One region of the Sutterella megalosphaeroides genome, then DNA from elsewhere that is predicted to be linked to it. Evidence: riboswitches for the same ligand, from Rfam matches in the RefSeq annotation. Region 1 holds a riboswitch; each other region holds the start of a gene.

Region 1 (4,433 bases):
TAATATCAACCTCGCGGGTGCCGTCGCCGCCGCGGCGACGCTCGCCGACAAAACGTATCTTGAAACGTCGCTTGCGGCGACGAAACTCTCGAAGGCCATCGTGACGAAGGCCTTCGACGAGCTCGGGATCAAGTACCTCCCGTCGGAAGCGAACTTCATCTTCCACCAGGTGAAGGGCGACTCCGAGACGTACCGCAAGCACATGGCCGATGCGAACATTCTCGTCGGCCGCGCGTTCCCGCCCTTTACGGGCTGGAACCGTCTCACGCTCGGTACCCCCGGCGAGATGAAGGCTTTCGTCAAGGTCCTCAAGGACTTCCGTACGAAGGGTCTCATCTGACCGAAAGCGCGCGAGGATGGGGGATTACGTTCTCGCGCGCGGGTTGCGGCTCGTGCGACTGCCGGGGTGCGGTCGCACGCATCAACCGCCGTTTCCCCGGAGAAACTCTCGGCCCAGAGCGCGGGCCGGGAGTTTTTTCCGTTTTGGGGAGAACGATCCGAGCCCCCGTCACCGCGCAACGATCGAGGCACAATAGACGTGTGTGTCTTTCCGGAGATCGGCCATGATCGTCTACACGAGAGCTCGGTTCACGCCCGAAGCAAAACGCGTGGCCGCACGATATGTCGTAGTGACGGGCTGCCCTGTCAAGCAAGCGGCCGAGGAACTTCTGGTTGCCCGCAGTACGCTCTATCGTTGGGTTGCGGAATACCGCCGAGATGAAGAACTCGTCGGGCAGTTCTTGTCGAAGTTGACGCCCGACGAAGCGCAGAAGTTTTCGGACTGCAGAGAAGCGATCGAAAAAGAACTATTCGAAGAGACCTTGGACCGGCTGAAGAAAGAGGCGCAGTCGGAGCGGATGTATCCGCCGCCTTGGAAGCTGCCTCCTCTTGAGTTTCCGTACGATTAAGTGACCGCGGCGTGCGGTGAGCGAGGGTGCGGCGCGCAAGCGCGACCCAACGAGAGCGTCGAAGTCCCGCGCCGAACGTGAAAAAACCCCGCTCGCGCCCTGTACGAACGGGGTTTTTCAGGGGAGCATCACGCCCGGTATTTTGCCGGGAACTCCATGTCTTCGTAGCGTACGAACTTCGTCTTCTTGACGAGCTTGTAGCCGAGCCAGACGGCGAGGAAGAGGGGGATGCCGATGTAGGTCGCAGCCACCGAGGACCAGTCGATCGTGTCTTCGAGGAAGGCCTTGTAGTTCTGGCCGAGCATGATCGTCATGCAGAGCACGAAGGCGAAGATCGGACCCCAGGGGAAAAAGCCCGAGCGGTAGGGAAGCTTCGAGAGGTCGCATCCCTTCAGGACGTAGCCGCGGCGGAAGCGGTAGTGACTCACTGCAATCCCGAGCCAGGCGATGAAGCCGCACATCCCCGAGGTGTTGAGAAGCCACAGGTAGACGTCGCGGTTGTCAAAGAGCGACGTGAGGAAACAGAGGCCCGCCACCGCCGTCGTCGCGACGAGCGCGTAGCGCGGCACGCCCGAATTCGAGAGTCGAGCGAAGCACTTCGGCGCGTCGCCTCGGAGCGCGAGCACGTAGAGCATGCGCGTTGCGGCGTACAGGCCCGAATTCCCCGCGGAGAGCACCGACGTGAGGATGACGGCGTTCATGAGGGCGGCGGCCGACAAGAGACCGGCATGCTCGAAAACGAGCGTGAAGGGGCTCACGGCCACGTCCGCGATGTCGTTTTTGAGAAGACGCGGGTCCGTGTACGGGATGATCAGGCTGATGACGAAGATCGAGAGGACGTAAAAGAGGAGGATGCGCCAGAAGACCTGTCGCACGGCCTGCGGAATCGCCTTTTCGGGGTTTTGCGTTTCGCCCGCGGCGATGCCGATCAACTCCGTCCCCTGGAAGGAAAAGCCGACGACCATCGCGACGCCGATCAACGCGGGGAACCCGCCCACAAAGGGGGCGTCCCCCGTCGTCCAGTTCGCAAAGCCCGCGGGGATGTCGTCCGTGAGGATCCCGAAGATCATCGCGCAGCCCGTGGCGATGAAAAAGACCACGGTGAGCACCTTGAGGAGCGCGAACCAGTATTCGGTTTCACCGAACCCCTTCACGGAGAAGAAGTTGAGAAGGAAAATAAACCCGAGGAATAGGGCGCTCCAGAGGGTTCCGGGGACGTCCGGAAACCACCAGCCCATGACGAGCTGCGCTGCGACGAGGTCGACCGCCACGGTGACGGCCCAGTTGTAGCAGTAGTTCCAGCCGAGCGCGAAGCCGAACGCTTCGTCGACGTAGCGACGCCCGTAGGTGGAGAAGGACCCCGCCACGGGTTCGTAGGCGGCAAGCTCCCCGAGGCTCGTCATGAGAAAGTACACCATGAGGCCGATCACGGAGTACGCAAGGAGCGCGCTCCCCGGGCCCGCTTCGGCAATCGTCGCGCCCGAGGCGACGAAAAGCCCCGTGCCGATCGAGCCGCCGATCGCGATCATGGTGACGTGGCGCGACTTGAGTTCGCGCTTGAGGCCGGACCGGCTGCCGGCGTCTGTTTCGGACATTCTTGGAATTCCTTCGGAAAAAAGAGAGTTGCGGTTCCGTGCGACATCCATCGGTGTCGCACGGGGCCCGTATCCCTTTCCGAAGGCGTCGCGGGGTGATTCAAAAAGCAATCCCTGCGACGAACGGACGGTGTGTTCGTGCCCGTAACGCCAGCCGACAGCTCCTCCGTCACCGACCGAAGCTTGGGGTCGTTCGCAAGCCGAACGAGCGCTTCGTCGCGACGGGAGTGATGCGGATCTTCTCCGCATCCCCAACTGCCCTCCCGCGTCCGGCAGGGCGTTTCGGCGGACGGCCCCTTCGATCGGCTTCTTCGGGTACCCCCTCGGCCGTCTACTCATGCTCGCCCGCGCCTCTATCACGCATGGTTGCCGACCGGATTTCGGGCGGCAAAGGACACATTGTTACACAAAATGGAGGATTTGTGGGTTTTCCTTGGAGAAAGGCACGTTCCGGAAACAAAAATCGGGCGTATCGAAGCTTGAGTGTGCTCAGCGTTTGAGTTGTTGCTCGGGAATCCGAACGTTTCGATAGAAACGTCCGTTATTCGTTGCGCGTAGTCCCACGTCCCAGAGAACGGTGCCCGTGCGGTCGGTGAGTTTGTTGGCGCCGAGGATGCGGGCGCCCGGTATTTCTTTGAGGGCGGCCGCCTTGACGTACTCGGGGATTTCACTTGCCGGCACATCTTCTTTGGCCGAGAACAGCGTGCCGTCGGGTCTGATCCGAAGTTCGACCTCGCGATCGCCCGCAAGTTCGAAGTCGGCCTCGAAGGTGTTCGTATCCTCATCAAAATCCCATTCGATGCGAGGGATATCGCCGAAGGTTGTTTGTACGTAAGCACGAACGACTTCCGGTACGGCATCTGCCATGAGGTCTTTGGCCGATACGCTTGAAGCGCACGCGAGAAGTCCGAAAAGGCAGGAAAAAAGTGTTGTTCGGGTGAGGTCTTTCATGGGACAAAATCAAAAATGACGAAAAGTTGTCGAGACCCTCAGTTCTTCTCGCCGAAGAGTTTTTCCTTGAGCGCGGCACCCGCCTTGTCGATGCTCGAAAGCGCGTTGTCGTAGCCCTTTTCGAGGCAGGCCTGGGAGAGGGCCTTCCTTGTCGGCGACTTCCTTGATGTAGGCGGGCGAGCAGGTCTTTTCGTTCGGCGTGATCGACTGATTGCAGCCGGCGAGAAGGAGCGCGGCGGGGACGGCCAGAGCGATGATCTTAAGCATTGCGGATCGGTTCCTAGTAAGGTTTCTCGGAGAAACTCGCGTTGTAGTCGGTCGGACGCGCAAAGAGGAAACGCTCGGGCGCCCGTCGGGCTCAGTATGCCAGAGGCGGGAGGCCGAGAGTGTGCGAATTCGTTACGCACCCGCGCGTCTGTTGCGCGTCCCGATCTCCCGCGCCCTTCGGCTGTTTCAGGCACATCAGGTGACCTTGTGCCGGAAGAACCACGTTGCCGCCGGAATCGTAAGTCCCGTAAGTAGGAGGAGCGGCCAGAGGAAGGGGCGAATCGCGTCGAAGCCCGCACCCTCGAAATAAATCATGCGTACCATCTGGATCCCGTAGCGTGCGGGGTTGAAGACGGTCGCCGCCTGCATGAATTCGGGCATCGCCCCGACGGGGGTCATGAGGCCCGAGAGGATGAGGGCGGGAAGCACGAAGAAAAAGACGAGGATCACGGACTGCTGGTACGTGCGCGACGCGGCCGAGATCGCGAGCGCCAAGCCCACGATGCTGAGCGAAAAGAGGGATACGACGAAAAAGAGGAGCCCGATCGAGCCCGCAAAGGGAATCTCGAACCAGTAGCGCGCGACGGCAAAAATGAGAAAGCCCTGCGCGACGCCGATCACAAGCGGCGGGATCGCTTTCCCGACGAAGATTTCGACGGGGGTCATCGGGGTCATGAGCATCATGTCGAAGGATCCTTCTTCGCGTTCGCGC
Region 2 (4,433 bases), 170 kb from region 1:
GATCTTCATGAATCTTCCGGACAGCGAACCCGCCGTGCCGTTTGCGGTCATGATGATTTTCGCGGGCCTCTATCTTGCGGGCGGCGACGCGAAGAAGAAGTGAGCTTCGCGCCTTCGGGCCCGACGAAAAAGATCCGCCGACCGTGAAGCCGACGGATCCCGCAACGAGTCCCTCAACAAATCCCTCAACGAATACGCTTCTCGGGGCGACGCACCAAGCGCCGCCCCGATGTCTTTTTCAGCTTCCCGATTCCGCTCCCCCGAACCGGAGCCCGACGCCCGAGACAACACGGACTCGGCGGTTCGGGGTTTCGGAATCTCTTCGTCAGCGCTTCAGTCAGCGCTTCAACCCGTGCGCCTTGCCGAGCGCTTCGGGCGTGTGGCAGGTGTTGCAGCGTTCGGGCTGAAGGTCTTCGAGCTTGACGCCGAATTTCCCGCCCATCTCGGCGATGTGGGCCTTCGCCTTCTCGTTTTTGACGAGTTTCCCGTAGGCGTCCCGCGTGTAGGCGTGGCACGCGAAGCACGTCGCCGCCATGGGCGAGGCGTAGGCGTTCACCGTGAAGTCGACCGCAGGATGGGCGTTCGAGTCGGGGTCGTACGCCGTATCGAGCGCAAGCGGGCGACCGACCTTGGCGAGGCGCTCCAGGCCGAAGCTCTCGCCCTCGTGGCAGGCCGTGCAGTCGCCGCGGGACTTCGCCCATTTGACTTCGCGAACGCCGCCTTCCGCGCGCTGGCTCGGGCGCGTCCCCGCATGGAGCGAATGGATCCAGACCTTCATGTCCGGGTACGAGAGCACGAGGTCCTCGATGAAATCGGGCGAATCGGCGTTCGTCATGTAGTCGCGAATCGCGGCCGTGGGCGGCGTATTCGGATTGTGGCACGTGACGCACGGGAGCGTCAGGTCGTTCGTCGACCCGCCGAAGCCCGGCATCGCGCGCGGGGCGTAGCTCTTCGGCTTGAAGGGCGTCGTATGGCGCCCGTTTTCGTCGTCGTGCCCCGAGTAGCAGGTCGTATCCGCGTAGTGCTTGTTTTTCTTCGTCACCTGCGAGTGGCAACTGCGACAATTGATTTCGGTTTCGTCGTGCTCGGCGTTGTAGCCGTGACAGGTCCCGCACTTGGCGTTCGACGTAATCGTCGGGCGCAGGGCCGTGAGGCGTTCGTGCGGAACGAGCCCCTTTTCGTCGAACACCCAGAGGTCGTTCCAGGCGGCGTTCTTACGGTCGCGACCGCTGTCGCACGCCGCGAGCTTTTTCGCGTCGTCGAAGCAGTAGATCAGACGGTTGCTCACGACACCCACCTTCCCTGCTTTCGGGGAGGACGTCGAAAAGCGGTCCTCAAGCACGACGGGGCCCACGCGGTAGGTGAAATGTTCGCCGTCCGTGCGGAAAAGAGGCGTCCGTTCGCGCTCGCCCGCGGGCGTGCGCCCGAGCCCCTTTTGCGTGACGTCGCGTTTGTTCGACTTCACGAAAATCGGCGTCCCGCGACTCATCGTGAAGTCGCTTTCCGCGTCCCAATTGACGTAGAGCTGGAGATTCTTGATCCACGGGGCGTCCGCGGGGTCTTTCGTTGCGAGCGGAACGGGTTGCCCTTCGGCGTCCAAGAGCCGGAACGTGACCTCGGCATACGCCGCATCCGCTTCGCGCACGATTTTCGCGTCGGTCACGTCAACGGAGACGAGCGACTTGAGTCCTTCGCGCGCGGTCGTTTCCTTGGCGCCCAAGTGCGCCGCGCGCACGGCGTCCGTCGTATGGCAGGAGGCACACTCGGCGTCCGAAAGCTTTTTCGCGTCGTGGGGAGCTTTCTTGGCAAAGTCCGCGTGGCACCCGGAGCACGCATTCGCCCGAGCGACGAGAAAACGTCCGTCGTCCTCGTGGCACTGGAGGCAGTCGCCTTCGGGTCGGGCAAGGTCGCCCGCGTGGAGCGCATGGATTTCACGCGGGCTGTGCGCGCTCAGATTGGGCGTCACCGTGTGGCACGCGGTGCAGGCGGCGCGCTCCGGAGCAGACGCGGTCGGGGTCGAACCCGCCGCTGTGACGGAAGTCGAAAGCGAAGCCGCAAGGGCAACGGCGCACGCGAGCGCGAACGACGACGGTCGGAACGAAGATCGAACGGGAGAAAGGACGGACGGGGTCATGGCGGGCACCACGGAAGGTCTTGGAAGCTCTTCGGAGTACGGTCGGGGCTCGTTCTTGCGGGCCCGATCGTGCTTGGGGCCATTCTACGGGGCCGCATCCCTGCGGCCGATTCGGACTTGCACGCATTCCGACCGAGTTCGAGGGATATTCCCTACCCGAAGTTACTCAAGAACCCCTAATCCAAATCGCCCACTCGCTTTGATGCGACTGAAAGGATGGAACAAAAGTTATGTTTACAGGATTTCCCTCGTCCCCGCAGTGCGCGTTGCCGTGCGAAAGTTATCGGACAGAAAGTTGTGGATAGAGGCGCGGGGCGAATGAGTAGCCGTTCGAGGGGACACCCGGAGACGACGGTGAAAGGTCAACCCGCCGAAACGTTCGGACGGGTGCGTCCCTGCGTTGGGCACCGGCGAAATACGTCGGTGACTCCCGGCGAAGCTTCGCTTCGTCGGAGGCGCTATCGGCGGAGCTTGCGACATCGAGCCCTCCGTTTTCGGCGTCCGACAGCGCTTCGGTCGTCTCGGAAGGGGCGCGGGCGCACGGGCCGAGGACGGGTTCTCTTATAAGCCGCATCACCGACGATGGTGAGTGCGGCTTTTTCGTTTGTATTTTTTTCGACCCTTTTCCCCTTTTTCGGAGAAACCCCGTGTCCAATTCCCACGAACCCGCAACAATGAAGCGCGAAGTGAGCCTCTTCGGCGGCATCTCCGTGCTCGCCGGCATCATGATCGGCTCCGGGATCTTTTATATCGGTGCGATCGTTCTGCAGCGCTCCGGGATGAACCTCGGCCTCGCGCTCCTCGTTTGGCTTATCGGCGGCCTCGTGACGCTTCTGAGCGGCATCTGCTTTGCCGAACTCGGCGCGATGATGCCCAAGGCGGGCGGCTACTACGTGTACCTGCGCGAAGCCTACGGCGAACGCGTCGCCTTCATGTGCGGCATCACGAATTTCTTCCTCTCCTCCTCGGGCTCGATCGCGGCTTTGGCCGTGGCGTTCGGGGCGGCGCTCTCGAGCATCTATCCGCTCGACCCCCTGGTGCAAAAGGGGATCGCTCTCGCGTCGATCTTCCTTCTCACGGTCCTCAACATCCGAGGTGTGAAGTTGGGAAGCACCGTGCAGAACCTCTTCATGATTTTGAAGATGCTCCCGATCGTGCTCATTCTCGTGTGCGGTCTTGCCATGGGGACGCAGTCGCCCGACCTTCTCACCTTCGAGCTTCCGGAAACGCATGCCGCGCCCTCCTTCCTCGAACTCTGCAGCATGGTGGGCTTTGCCGTCATCGCGACCCTCTGGGCTTATGAAGGCTGGACGAACCTCAACACGATCGCCGAAGAAATCAAGAACCCGAAGCGCAACATTCCGCTTGCTCTCATTCTCTCGATCACGGGCGTGGCGATTCTCTACGTGCTCTTCAACTATGCGGTCTATCGCGTCCTCCCTTTCGAGACGATTCAGCAGCTCGTTGAAAGCGGCGACTACTACCTCGGCACGGCGGCCGCGAAGGAACTCTTCGGTTCCGCGGGCATGATCGTCGTGGGTGCCGCCATGATTCTCGCCATCTTCAATTCCTTGAACGGCTGCATCATGGTCTTCCCGCGCATGTACTTCGCCATGGCCCGCGACGGCGCTCTGTTCCCGAGCCTCGCGAAGCTCCATCCGACGTACCGCACCCCGATGAACGCCCAGATCGCTTCCGCGGTGATGGCCTCGATTCTCGTGTGCTCGCGCACGCTCTCCGAATTGACGAGCCTCGTCGCCCTCTGCGGGATCATCTTCCACGGCCTCACCTTCTTCTCCGTGATCGTGTTGCGCCGCAAGTACCCGACGATGGAGCGCCCCTACCGTGTTTGGCTCTATCCCTTCACGACGATTCTCATCTGCCTCGTCATGATCGGTCTGGCTTTGAACACCCTCGAGCAGGATCCCGTGACGGCGCTTCTCGGCCTTCTCGTGCCGCTCGGCGGGCTCGTGATCTACGAACTTTTCTTCCGCCGTCGCCACGACGCGCTTGAAAAGGAACGCGCCCTCGAAGGGAAGGACGCCCTCGGAAGCGAATAATCCTAAAGCACCTGTCCGAAACACCGCGCGACCGATGACTGCCAAGGAGCGGTCGCGCGGAGTCTTCTCCCCGAGTTCTACATTTCAACCATCCACCCCCGTGTGACCCTTTTTTCGAAGGATTCCCCCATGGCCACCGTCATTCTGAACGCCAAGATCTACCTTGAACGCGGGCGCTTCGCCCGGGCCCTTCTCGTCGAAGACGGGATCGTTCGCGCCGTCGGCACGAACGAAGAGGT
Region 3 (4,433 bases), 370 kb from region 1:
AAGCGCAACGCCTGGAGCGACTCGAGCGGCTCCTTCACGCCGTGGGCCTGCCCGCCGATGCCGCGGACCGACTTCTGCACGCCTTTTCGGGCGGGCAACGGCAGCGCATCGCCATTGCGCGGGCGTTGTCGGTCGAGCCCAAGCTCATCGTCTGCGACGAACCCACGTCGGCCCTCGACGTCTCGGTGCAGGCGCAGATTCTGAATCTCCTCAAAGCCCTGCAGCGGGAGTTCGGACTCGGGTACCTCTTCATCACCCACAATTTCGGCGTCGTCGAATACATGGCGGACCGCATCCTCGTCATGAAATCGGGCCGCATCGTCGAAACGGGCGACGCGCAGGCGATCCTCACGCACCCCGTCGACCCCTATACGCAGAGGCTCCTTGCAGCCGTGCCCCGACTCGGCGAGAAAGCTTCGAAGCTCTTTGACCGCAGCCCCGACGCGTCCGACTGAAAACTCAAGCTTCGGTCGCACTTTCTTGCATTCCGCGGCGTTCGCTTAACGCGACTTTGCATGGGCGCGTCCTATACTGAACATACGTTCACTCGTATCCGATCGGGTACGAGCAAGAAAACCCTACGGAAGAAGAAGGAAGAAAACCATGACCACGCGTCGCAAACTGATTTTCGGCACGGCGGTGCTGCTTGCCGCGGGCGGTTGGGCGGGAGTCGCTTCGGCCGCTTCGGACGAACTCCTCGCCGACCTCCTCTACGGCGTCACCGACGCGCTCACCCGCGAATACATTCGCGAACACTACCGCGAAGGCCGCTGGGACGGACACCGTTGGTACTACGACGGGCGTTGGTATTCGCGCGACGCCTACCGCCGATTCCTCGCGGAACGGGCGGCCGCCTTCCATCGTCCGCCCCCGCCGCCTCCGCCCCGTCCGGCACCTCCGCCTCCTCAAGCGCATCGACCGCCACATCGGCCCGAGCCGCCCGGCCACCGTCCGGGCGGGCCCGGCGGAGCGGCTGGTCCCGGAGGGCCCGGCGGGCATCGTCCGGGCGGACCCGGAGGTCCGGGCGGTCCCGGCTTCGGCCCCCGCTGAGTTCTTCAACGCGTCCCCCCTCCCGAAACGCCTCGCACCGAGCGACTCGTTTCGGGACAAGGGGGATCCCGCTCAACCGGTCGCGGCAACCCGCGGCCGGTTTTCCGTTGAGTTGCCGTCGATTTGCCGCACGGCATCCTTTGCCTTATTTCTCCTTATTTCCTTATTTTTTCTACGAGTTTTCCGCACTAGGCACAACCCCCTAGTAAACCTCGGAATAAACCGACCCTTCGAATACGCATTCGGGTTTTCGAGCTCGGGTGATTTCCCCCAGACGCCCTTTTTCGTTGCGCGACGCACCCGATCGTCACAAACGAACTAAGGCCTTTTCGGTACGGACCGCGCGCTTTTCGCAGTGCAGAATGGAATGACACAGGTAGAGGTTGCGGTCTTCAAGAGTACGTTTCTCCATACACGCGAAATCGAGGGGAAGCCGAAAGGGACGACCGCCGAAGGGCGCCTGGGCCGTTTCGCGGGTCGAAAGCGCACCTGGGACCGGAGAGAACATCTCCGGGACTGTCGCGGCAACGCGGAGCGCTACCGGAACACCCGAAAAAGAGAACGAAACCCCGCGACGGAGTGCGCGCGTCGGTACCGAACGGCCGAAAAGCCAAAAGAGGACCGAGGCCGAAACACAACCTCACGACGGGGGACCGCCCTCACACCGACGGAGCGTCCGTCGCGCTACAGGGCGGCCGAAGGTCAACAAAAGGTCGGGGTCCGGAAGCGGACCTTCGACCTTTTTTCGTCTTGCCGAAGAGCTTTTCGCCCTCGCTTTTCCCTTTTTCGGAGGCCCAGCCATGAACCCGTCCGCCGCATCCTCGACAACATCGCCGATCGGCGCCCGCGCAGCCTTTTCCATGCTTGCCGTCGGCGTCTTCGTTTTGGTTTTCGGTCTCATGGAGCTTGAGCTCAACGCGCGCATCGTGCTTGCGATCGACGGCGCGATCATGTGCGCGATGGCCTGCGCCTTCGGGATCCGCTACGACGATCTGCAGCGCGGCATTCGCGATACGATCGCCTCGATGCTCGTGGCGATGCTCATTTTGCTCGCGGTCGGCGTCCTCATTGCCGTCTGGATGGCTTCGGGCACGATCCCGACCATGATTTACCTCGGGATGCAAGTGATCACGCCCTCGATGTTCCTTCCGGTCGTCTGCATCATCTGTACGCTCATGAGCGCGCTCGCGGGTACGTCCTGGGGAACGCTCGCCACGGTGGGCATCGCGTGCATGGGCGTTGCCGAGGGCCTCGGCGTTCCGCTCGAAGCCGCGGCGGGCGCCGTGTGCGTGGGGGCCTTCACGGGCGACAAGATTTCGCCTCTTTCGGATTCGACCGTCATCACCGCGACCGTTACCGACACGCCCTTGATGGAAGGAATCCGGCACGCCCTCGTTTCGACGGGACCCGCCTTCCTTCTGAGCCTTGCGTTCTTCTTCGTCTACGGGCTCTCGCTCGAAACCCACGCGGCGGCGAGCGGCGCCTACGACGAAATCCTCGCGACGCTTTCCGCGAACTTCGACCTGAGCGTTCTCACGCTCCTACCGGTTCCGGTCGTGCTCGCCCTCATCGTGCTTCGCAAGCCCGCCATCCCGACCTTCGTCGCAGGGATTGCCGCGGCCGCTCTCATCGCCGTAGTCCTTCAGGGCGAAAATCCGCGAGACCTCATGAACGCCATGTATTCGGGCTACGCCGCCGAGACGGGCTCGAGCTTCGTCGACACGATGGTGAACCGCGGGGGCTTCACGAGCATGTTGGGCACGATCGGCCTTCTGATGGCGGCGGCGATCTTCGGGGCGCCCCTGCGCACGGCGGGTGTCGCGGACGTGCTCCTTGCGTGGCTTCGCGAACGCGCCCGCACGAGCCGATCGATGAGCTTCGCGGTGATGGTGCTCCATGCCGTCTTCTTCACGATTACGGGCGCCTACTACGTGAGCTACCCCGTTGTCGGCGCCATGACGAAGGACCTCTTTCCCGCGTACGGGCTCTCCCGCAAGAACCTGATGCGCATGATGATCGACACCGGTACGGGACTTGCGCCCATGGTGCCCTGGTCGACGACGGGCTCCTACACGGCCGGCACGCTCGGGGTCGCGAATCTCGCCTTCACGCCGTTTGCGCCGATGCTCTGGCTCTCGATTCTCTTCTCGGTCTTTTACGCCGTCACGGGCCTGTGCACGGCCAAGCTCGAAGCCCTTCGCGACGAGCGTGCGACGGGACGCGCCGAAGCGCAGCCCGCCTGAGTCCGGACGCTTCTTTCATCCCCATCGACCCACTCACGGAAAACGCACCATGGATCCCCTCATTCAACGCTGGTACGACCTCATCAACATCCGCTCCGTCAACGGGCGCGAGCTCGAAATCGCCGAACACATCGCGGGCCTCATCCGCGGCTTCGGCCTGACGCCGCACTTTTCGCGCTTCGACGAGGACGTCGAGGGCGTGCGCCCCTCGGTCTGGACGGAGCTCGACTCGGGCCGTCCCGGGAAAACGATGCTTCTGATCGGTCACATCGACACGGTCGACGTGACGCTCGAAAACTGGAAGACGAATCCTTTCCGCGCGACCGAAATCGACGGCAAGGTCTACGGGCGCGGCGCCATGGACATGAAGGGGGGCCTCGCGTGCCTCCTTTCGACCCTCGAATACTTTGCGGCGCACCCCGAGCGCTTCTCGGGGAAGATCCTCGCCGCCTTCGTTTCGGACGAAGAGGGCTTGAGTCGCGGGACCTACGCGCTTTGCGACGAAGGCGTGCTCAAAGCCGACTACGCCGTCATGGCCGAGTGCCGCTTTACGAACGCGGCGATCGGTTTCCGCGGTCGCTACAGCTTCGAGGTCACCGTGCGCGGCGAGTCCGCGCACGCGAGCCGCTACCCGCGCCGCGGCGAAAACGCGCTCATTTCGGCGGGAAAGCTTGCGGTCGCGATCGAGGCGCTGCCGACGAAAACCCACCCGAAGCTCGTCGGCGGCACCTGGTGCGTGCGCTACATGTCTGGGGGCAACCCCGACACGCTCGTCGTTCCCGACAGCTGCTACGTCTTCGTCGACCGCTACGTCGTGCCGGGCGAAACGTCCGAGGACTGCATCGCGCAGATCCGCTCGGCGGCAGCCGACCTCGGCCTTGCCGATAAGGTGAACGTCCGGCTGAAGCCCCGGAAAAGCCCCTACATGCAGTCCTTTGCGGTCCCCGAAGACCACGAACTCGTGACGACGCTCGTCGACTGCTACGCCGACGTGACGGGCAAAGCCCTTGAACTCGCCTACGACCCGTCGGTGTGCGACTCCAACATCGTCGCCGTCACGCTCGGGATTCCCGTCGTGACGTTCGGGCCGTCGGGCGAAAACCTGCACGGCGACAACGAATGCGGCTACCCCGAAGAAGT

The links. Region 1 has a riboswitch for lysine ahead of S6FBBBH3_RS05905 (amino acid permease). Riboswitches for the same ligand answer to the same signal wherever they lie in the genome.
Region 2: it holds a riboswitch for lysine, as region 1 does, so the genes downstream of both, S6FBBBH3_RS05215 (APC family permease) here and S6FBBBH3_RS05905 (amino acid permease) in region 1, are expected to answer to the same signal.
Region 3: it holds a riboswitch for lysine, as region 1 does, so the genes downstream of both, S6FBBBH3_RS04490 (Na+/H+ antiporter NhaC family protein) here and S6FBBBH3_RS05905 (amino acid permease) in region 1, are expected to answer to the same signal.

The regions. Positions count from the first base shown of each region.
Region 1 is NZ_AP018786.1:1,388,638-1,393,070, forward strand. Features, by position in the region: gene S6FBBBH3_RS05895 (pyridoxal phosphate-dependent aminotransferase) at 1-340, shown strand, start outside; gene S6FBBBH3_RS05900 (transposase) at 564-908, shown strand; gene S6FBBBH3_RS05905 (amino acid permease) at 1,037-2,503, opposite strand; lysine riboswitch at 2,701-2,867, opposite strand; gene S6FBBBH3_RS05910 (hypothetical protein) at 2,993-3,454, opposite strand; gene S6FBBBH3_RS05920 (ABC transporter permease) at 3,917-4,433, opposite strand, start outside.
Region 2 is NZ_AP018786.1:1,221,362-1,225,794, reverse strand. Features, by position in the region: gene S6FBBBH3_RS05225 (hypothetical protein) at 1-103, shown strand, start outside; gene S6FBBBH3_RS05220 (multiheme c-type cytochrome) at 338-2,134, opposite strand; lysine riboswitch at 2,429-2,603, shown strand; gene S6FBBBH3_RS05215 (APC family permease) at 2,782-4,194, shown strand; gene S6FBBBH3_RS05210 (amidohydrolase) at 4,324-4,433, shown strand, end outside.
Region 3 is NZ_AP018786.1:1,014,339-1,018,771, reverse strand. Features, by position in the region: gene S6FBBBH3_RS04505 (dipeptide ABC transporter ATP-binding protein) at 1-455, shown strand, start outside; gene S6FBBBH3_RS04500 (hypothetical protein) at 604-1,050, shown strand; lysine riboswitch at 1,420-1,598, shown strand; gene S6FBBBH3_RS04490 (Na+/H+ antiporter NhaC family protein) at 1,911-3,293, shown strand; gene S6FBBBH3_RS04485 (M20 family metallopeptidase) at 3,343-4,433, shown strand, end outside.